2 linked regions of the Thermogemmata fonticola genome follow. The protein of the gene in region 1 binds, or shares a complex with, the protein of each later gene. Links are inferred from orthologs where the notes say so. Each region holds a gene or a part of one and is shown on either strand. Other genes may lie near its edges. The genes, in order: trxA and H0921_RS05430.

Evidence for each region.
Region 2: the proteins of trxA (region 1) and H0921_RS05430 are in contact, whole or in part, in a crystal structure (PDB 1F6M), measured with the Escherichia coli proteins. The link is inferred for Thermogemmata fonticola from one-to-one orthologs.

The regions. Positions count from the first base shown.
Region 1 is NZ_JACEFB010000009.1:104,169-107,339, forward strand. The notes cover bases 118-2,972. They hold trxA (thioredoxin), read left to right. Parts: upstream 118-1,307; coding sequence 1,308-1,637; downstream 1,638-2,972. Other genes in these bases: H0921_RS12330 (hypothetical protein), read left to right, coding at 118-1,019; H0921_RS12340 (dihydroorotate dehydrogenase), read right to left, coding at 1,728-2,642; H0921_RS12345 (nucleotidyltransferase domain-containing protein), read right to left, coding at 2,915-2,972. In the rest of the region: more of H0921_RS12330, read left to right, coding at 27-117; more of H0921_RS12345, read right to left, coding at 2,973-3,171. UniProt on the Escherichia coli protein: Participates in various redox reactions through the reversible oxidation of its active center dithiol to a disulfide and catalyzes dithiol-disulfide exchange reactions.
Region 2 is NZ_JACEFB010000002.1:502,453-505,746, forward strand. The notes cover bases 203-3,180. They hold H0921_RS05430 (NAD(P)/FAD-dependent oxidoreductase), read left to right. Parts: upstream 203-1,145; coding sequence 1,146-2,216; downstream 2,217-3,180. Other genes in these bases: argA (amino-acid N-acetyltransferase), read right to left, coding at 203-949; H0921_RS05435 (hypothetical protein), read right to left, coding at 2,364-2,969; fhcD (formylmethanofuran--tetrahydromethanopterin N-formyltransferase), read right to left, coding at 3,117-3,180. Outside these bases: more of argA, read right to left, coding at 1-202; more of fhcD, read right to left, coding at 3,181-3,294.

The sequences.
Region 1 (3,171 bases):
GTCCTGACGCACGGAGGAACCTGCGTGTGACCAGAGCGACTACCTGGACCAGCCATGCTCGTTTCGGCAGGCTTTTCGGAGTGTTTTCGCTAGCGATCTCTCTGCTGGCGGCATCTCTGCCAGCTATGCCTCTGTTGGGGATGACTCCGCGAGGGATGCGGGGGCTGTCGGCCCAGCAGCCTCCCAAGGCGGCTCAAGCGGTTGTCGTCGATACCGAGGGTCAGGAAACGGCCCTTCAGCAGGTGGAATGGAGCGGCAATGTCCGGCGCCTGGCTTGGCTGGCGGACCCCAACGCCGCGGACGAAGACGGACGGCGCGGACCTTTGGCCCTGGTCATCCGCGAACCCCATTCCACGACCTTGACTCAAGGCGTGCTCACCTTCGTGCCGGTCCGGTCCTTGGCGGCGGTCGAGTTCGATTACGACCGGCAGTTCGTCACCTATCGCATCCAGGGTCTCCAGCAGGCCTTGACGGGAACCCTCCAATACCGCGGGATCAACACTTTCACCCTGGCCGGCCTGACGGCTGCGGGCGAGAAGCGGACCTTTTCCGGCGGGGTTCGGGGCGGCAAAATGTCGGCCATCCGCAGCGTGACTTTTCCGCAAGCCCAGCCACTGCAACGCCCACGGGAAGGCCTGGCCTGGAATGTCCAAATCCTCCAACCGACGGCGAACGATCCTCTCGTGCCGGCCCGCAATCTCAAGCCGCTCTTCGCTCTGGCCGGCGGGCGGGAACGCCTCCGGGACGCTCTGCCGCTGCGCAAGGCCGAGCCGCTCCCCTTCGGCCCCCAACTGCTCCGCTGGGAAATGCTCGCCCATGACCCCAACACCCACCATGCTGCCGCCGAAGTGACACTGGCTGGTCAAGGCGAACGGCTCGTCATCATCCCCCTGACCCTGCCGGAGGAAGGACAGACCGCGCAGCTCCTCGGCCTGCTAGGCGAAACCGACGCCGGCTGGAAACTCTTCCCCCTCCACACCATCCGGGTGATCACCCCTTCCAAGCGGAAAATCGAGTGACCACGGCCCTCGCATCGCAGCCGGCATGTGCCCTGAAACACTTGCCGCCTGACGGCTTTCCCATCGTGCGGCCCTTCTTCCTGGGATGCTGCACCTTGCCAGGCCAACGGCTGCGGCGATGCCTCTTTGTAACCTCTGCGCTGGGGAAATCATCCTGAACGGTGACGCTGGAACGCTGCCCTCAGGTACTACTACTGAGGTGGTACAAGGCGCAGCCGTGTGTAAAATGGCAGTGGTGATCCATGACGGGAACACCGCGAAACGACCTTTAACACGAGGAATTGACGTATGGCCAGTCCCAATGTGGTCGAATTGACCGAGCAGAATTGGCATGAGCATGTCGGCGGCGATACGCTGGTGGTGGTGGATTTCTGGGCCCCGTGGTGCGGCCCCTGTCGGGTCTTGTCGCCGATCATCGATCGCCTGGCCGACCGCTACGCGGGCAAGGTTAAGGTCGCCAAACTCAACGTCGATGAAAACCCCAATCTCGCGGTCAAATACGACGTGATGACCATTCCGCGCATCATCTTCTTCAAGGGGAGCGATCGCCCGCTCTACCAGGAAGTGGGATTGGTGTCGGAGGATCACCTGGCCCGGCTCATCGACAAGTACAAGTGAGGAGACGGCGGTTCCGGCATTGAAGGAACCGGAGGGTCGGAGTTGCCCAGGAGCCGCTGATCCTGGTCGCCGATCCTGTCCGGCTTCCGTTCACACTTGCAGCGAGCCGATGATGTCGCTGAGGCGGCGGGCGCCGAGTTGGGCCACGGCTTCCGGCAGGGCTTGGGCCAGGCGCGAGCTGACGCTGGGATCGTAAAAATGAGCGGTGCCGATCTGGACGGCGGAAGCCCCGGCCACCAGGAACTCCATAACGTCATCGAGCGTGGCAATGCCTCCGATGCCGATGACCGGCACGATGCGGCGCCGGGCAATGGCCCAGACCGCGCGTAGTGCCAACGGTTTGATCGCCGGGCCGCTCAGTCCGCCGGTGACATTGCCCAGACGCGGGCGCTGCCGCCGCCAGTCGATGGCCATCCCCAGATAGGTGTTGACGGCGCTGACGGCATCGGCTCCCCCCTCCGCTGCCGCCGCTGCGATCGCGGTGATGTCCGTCACGTTGGGCGTCAGCTTGGCGATGATCGGCACGTGGGGACAGGCCTGACGGCAGCGCTGCACGATCCGCCGCGTCCGCTCCGCATCCGTGGCAAAGTCCAATCCCCCGCTCACGTTGGGGCAGGACAGGTTCAGCTCCAGGGCGGCGATCTCCGCTCCGCGTTCCGCCACATCCGCGGCCAAAGCCACAAACTCGTCCTCGCTTTTGCCGGCAATGTTCACAATGATCGCGGTCGGCAAGGTGCGCAAATACGGCCAGTGGTGCTCCCAGAAGTGCTCCCAGCCGTCGTTGTCTAAGCCGATGGCGTTGAGCAGGCCGCAGGGGGTCTCCACGGTGCGCGGCGGGGGATTGCCCGCGCGGGGCTGCCGGGTCACCGTCTTGGGGATCAGGCCGCCCAAGTGGCGGAAGTCGAGGTAGTCCTCCATCTCCCGCCCGTAACCGATGGTTCCCGAAGCCGCCAGAATCGGATTGCGCAAGCGCAAACGTCCCAGTTGGACGCTCAAATCCACCATGCTGGCTCCTCTTGGCCGGCGGAGCGATACTCCATCCTCCCACCGGAGTGGCACGCCCTCCAGTCCCGCCCGAATCTCGGACACCCCGGAGTACCCGCCTCCCGGCCTATCCGGCACCCTGGGGTATCTTACTCTCTCCTTTCTCCTCCGGGGGAGAAGAAGTAAACAGTGGGAGCAACGCCTGCACTTGGAAAACATCCAGCAAACAGTCGAACAGTATGGAGATGATTTTCCGGCAAAGCCGGAGTTGGACACCTGCGAGCGCCGTTCCTTCATTGGAGCGGTTCGGGTCGTAGGCGATAGTCCACCAGGAACTGATGGACCGCTTGCCGGTCGCGTTCCGCGGGGAGAGGGGATTGCTGGTAGCTCCGATCCAGGAGTTCCTCTAGCTCGCGGAGTTGCTGGTCGTGGAAGGTCCAGTCGAGGGCCGGGGCCGTCCCCTTCTCTTGCTGTTTCTGGGCGATCAGTTCCAGCAGGAACGGGCGCTGATACTCCTCAGCCAATTGGGGCAGAGAGGCGACGACCTCGC
Region 2 (3,294 bases), on another replicon or contig:
TTTTTTCCAGTTCCGCCCGTGTACGCTTGACCAATTCGTCGTTAGCGATCCCCTGCTGGATGAGCGTATGGATGGCGCGGACATCCTTCTTCTGGGCTTGCCGGATGGATTGATACTCGTTGGCGTGGATGAGCGTGCCGATCCCTTCGTTGGAGAAGACTTCTCCCAGCAGCCCTTCCTGCTCGCGTCCATCGATGATGTGGACCCGCTCGATGCCTTCCTTGCAGGCGCGGATGGCATGTACGAGTTTGGTCACAATTTCCGGCGGCAAATCCTGGCGATGGCGCTTGAGGAAGGCGTCTGCTTCCTGCACGGGCATCTGGCGAATGACGGAGCCATCGGGCGCCGGGATGCCCCCTTCCGTGTTGAGGTAGATGAGTTTGATGGCGCGTAAGGCCTTGGCCACCTCCACCGCGACCGCATCGGAGTTGAGACGAAAAGAGTTGCCGCAGCCGTCGATGCCGATGGGCGGGATGACCGGGATGATGTCATGTTCGAGCAGGGTGGTCAGCAGGCCGACATCGACGCGTTCGACCCGCCCGGTGAAGAGGTGATCGACTCCGCCGAGGATGCCCGCGGGATGGGCGACGATGGCGTTGGGGCAGACAGCGCGCAGGTCGTTGGCCGTCAACCCTTCGAGAATCTCGTGGTTGACTCGATTGGCCGCGGTAATGGCGACTTGCAGAGTGGTGCGGTCCGTCACCCCGGTGCCGTCGAGGTCCGAGGGGGTGACGCCAATCATTTCGGCATAGCGGCGGATTTGGCGGGCCGCTCCATGGACCAGCACCACCCGGATATTGAGGCTGCGTAAAAGGGCGATGTCCAGGAGTAAATTGGGGAAGTTGTCATCTTCCACGACGGCGCCATCCAGGGCAATAACAAAGACCCGGTCCCGGAAGCGGGGAACGTAACGCAGGATTTCACGGAAATGGGTCAAGCGTTCGCGCATGGGTAGTCCGTGAGGTATTGCCGCTCAGACGAGGCTGCGGAGAGTGTTGGCAAGGCAGTTCCGATGCCGCGAGAAGGGATAACCTGGGCCGATCTCTCCAGACAGCCGCCGCTTGCCGTCTAGAATAGCCGCCGAGCTTGTGATGGAAACCACCCTCGAAGTCCCTCAGAATTTCCCAGTCTCTTAGGAGTACGCTATGCCGGAGAAGGTCGTGATCATCGGTTCGGGTCCTGCGGGCTGGACGGCGGCGATTTACGCGGCCCGCGCGGAGTTGCAGCCGTTGGTTTTTCAAGGCAACCCGTACGATGAGCGGAATCGCCAGAACGGGACGCTGCCGCTGGGCCAACTTGCCTTGACCACGGAGGTGGAGAACTTCCCCTCCTGGCCGCCAGGGGATACCCGGCAGTATCTGGCGACGGCCTTGCGCCGGGATGATCCCGATTTTCCCCATTGGGTGGCAGCCAATCAACCGCAGCCGACGCATGGAATCAATGGCCCGGAACTGATGGCCTTGATGCGGCAGCAGGCGGTCCACTTTGGAGCGCGGGTGGAGTCGAAAGACATCGTCAAGGTGGATTTGCGCCGCCGGCCTTTCCTGCTGACGGCCCACGATGGGCAAACAGTCGAGACCCACACGGTGATCATCGCCACGGGCGCGCGGGCCAACTACCTGGGATTGCCCAGCGAGGAGCGGTTCAAGAACCGGGGTGTATCGGCCTGTGCCGTTTGCGACGGCGCCTTGCCCCGCTTCCGCAATAAGCCGCTCGTGGTAGTCGGCGGCGGCGACTCCGCGGTGGAAGAGGCCACCTATCTATCCAAGTTTGCCAGCGAGATTCACCTTCTGGTCCGTCGCGATGTCATGCGGGCGAGCAAGATCATGCAGGAACGCATCAAGAGCAATCCTAAGGTGACCATCCATTGGCACACCGAAGTGGAGGAAGTGCTGGGAGATGATCAAAACGGCGTCACCGCCGTGCGGGTGCGTAACAATCAGACTGGCGAGAAACGGGTGATACCGGCGGCGGGAATGTTCCTCGCCATTGGCCACACCCCGAATGTGGCCTTCCTGGAGGGTCAGGTTGAGCTGACGGAGAAGGGATACATCCGCTGGACGACCCTGGGGCGGACGTACACGAGCGTCGAGGGGGTGTTTGCCGCCGGGGATGTCGCGGATGATTACTATCGCCAAGCAGTCACGGCAGCGGGCACCGGTTGCATGGCGGCCCTGGATGCCGAGCGTTACCTGGCCCACCACGGCCTGGCCTGAAGCGTTTCCTGCTGTCCCGGCTGGAGCGGGGCGGTCCCCCAATGGCAGCGCGGCTGGCTTTGGCCCCGCCTTTAGCCAGGGTTTTCTCCCCAAGCCCTGCTTGCTGGCTTCGCTGGCATGCTCGCTACACACGCAGACCGCGCGATCCTAGGCCCGCGTGCCGAAGTACCCTGCCGTCACGGCGATGAGCACCCCCTCCCAAATCTTCAGAGTATCCAGGCTCGGCTTGTCCGACATATTGGGGAGGATGACGAACTGAAAGAGCGTCTCGAAGAGCAACAGCAGCGTGGCGATGATGCCGAGCCAAGCGCGGATGGTCATGAATAAGGGACTATTTCGACCCAGGATGAAGCGCAAGAGCAATCCGCCGGCGAAGCCTCCGGCCAGGCAGGCGAGCAGGACCGGCCACTGGCCGATCTCGTCCGGGTTAGGTGTCAGGCGGGTTGGGAGCCGCTGCGGGTCCTTGTACAGCACATAAGCGATGACGGCGATGCTGCCGCCGACGAAAATAAACCGCATCAGCCAAGGTAGAAAGCGCTGGGTGTGTAACTCGGAGAGCGGCTGCGAGGCAAAGGCCAGGAAAACCATCGACAGTAAAAAGAAGTGGGCTAGGGGCACGCGCAGCTCCGCATCCGACGGATACAGCAGCACGATCCAGAAAAACGAGCAGATCAGCACCGAAAGGAAGCCGCGCACCGTACCCACCGGCAGGCCGTAGGTATGGTACTCTTGCCCATGCGGTGTCGTGGTCATGGCCTCTCCCCCTGCTGGCGGCTCTGGAAAGAACCTCTCTCACTATATCAAATTCGCTCCGCCGTAGGTTTTCTTTTTCGTCAGGGTCCAGGCGAAGGCCGCCGCCTCGCTCCGCCTCGATCCGCCCGCCTTTTTGCCCCGATCAGCTTACGCCGGAAACAAGCGGTGGAGCGGGATGGGATAGGGGCCGAGTTTGCCGCCGTAATTTCCCGCAGAAATCCGCACCACTCCCGGCTGGCACGCTGCGGTGATCCCCACCCGCATGGCTTCCTCCACGGCTGCCAGACTCAGCCCGTCGATGACAATCTCATATACCGCGTTGACG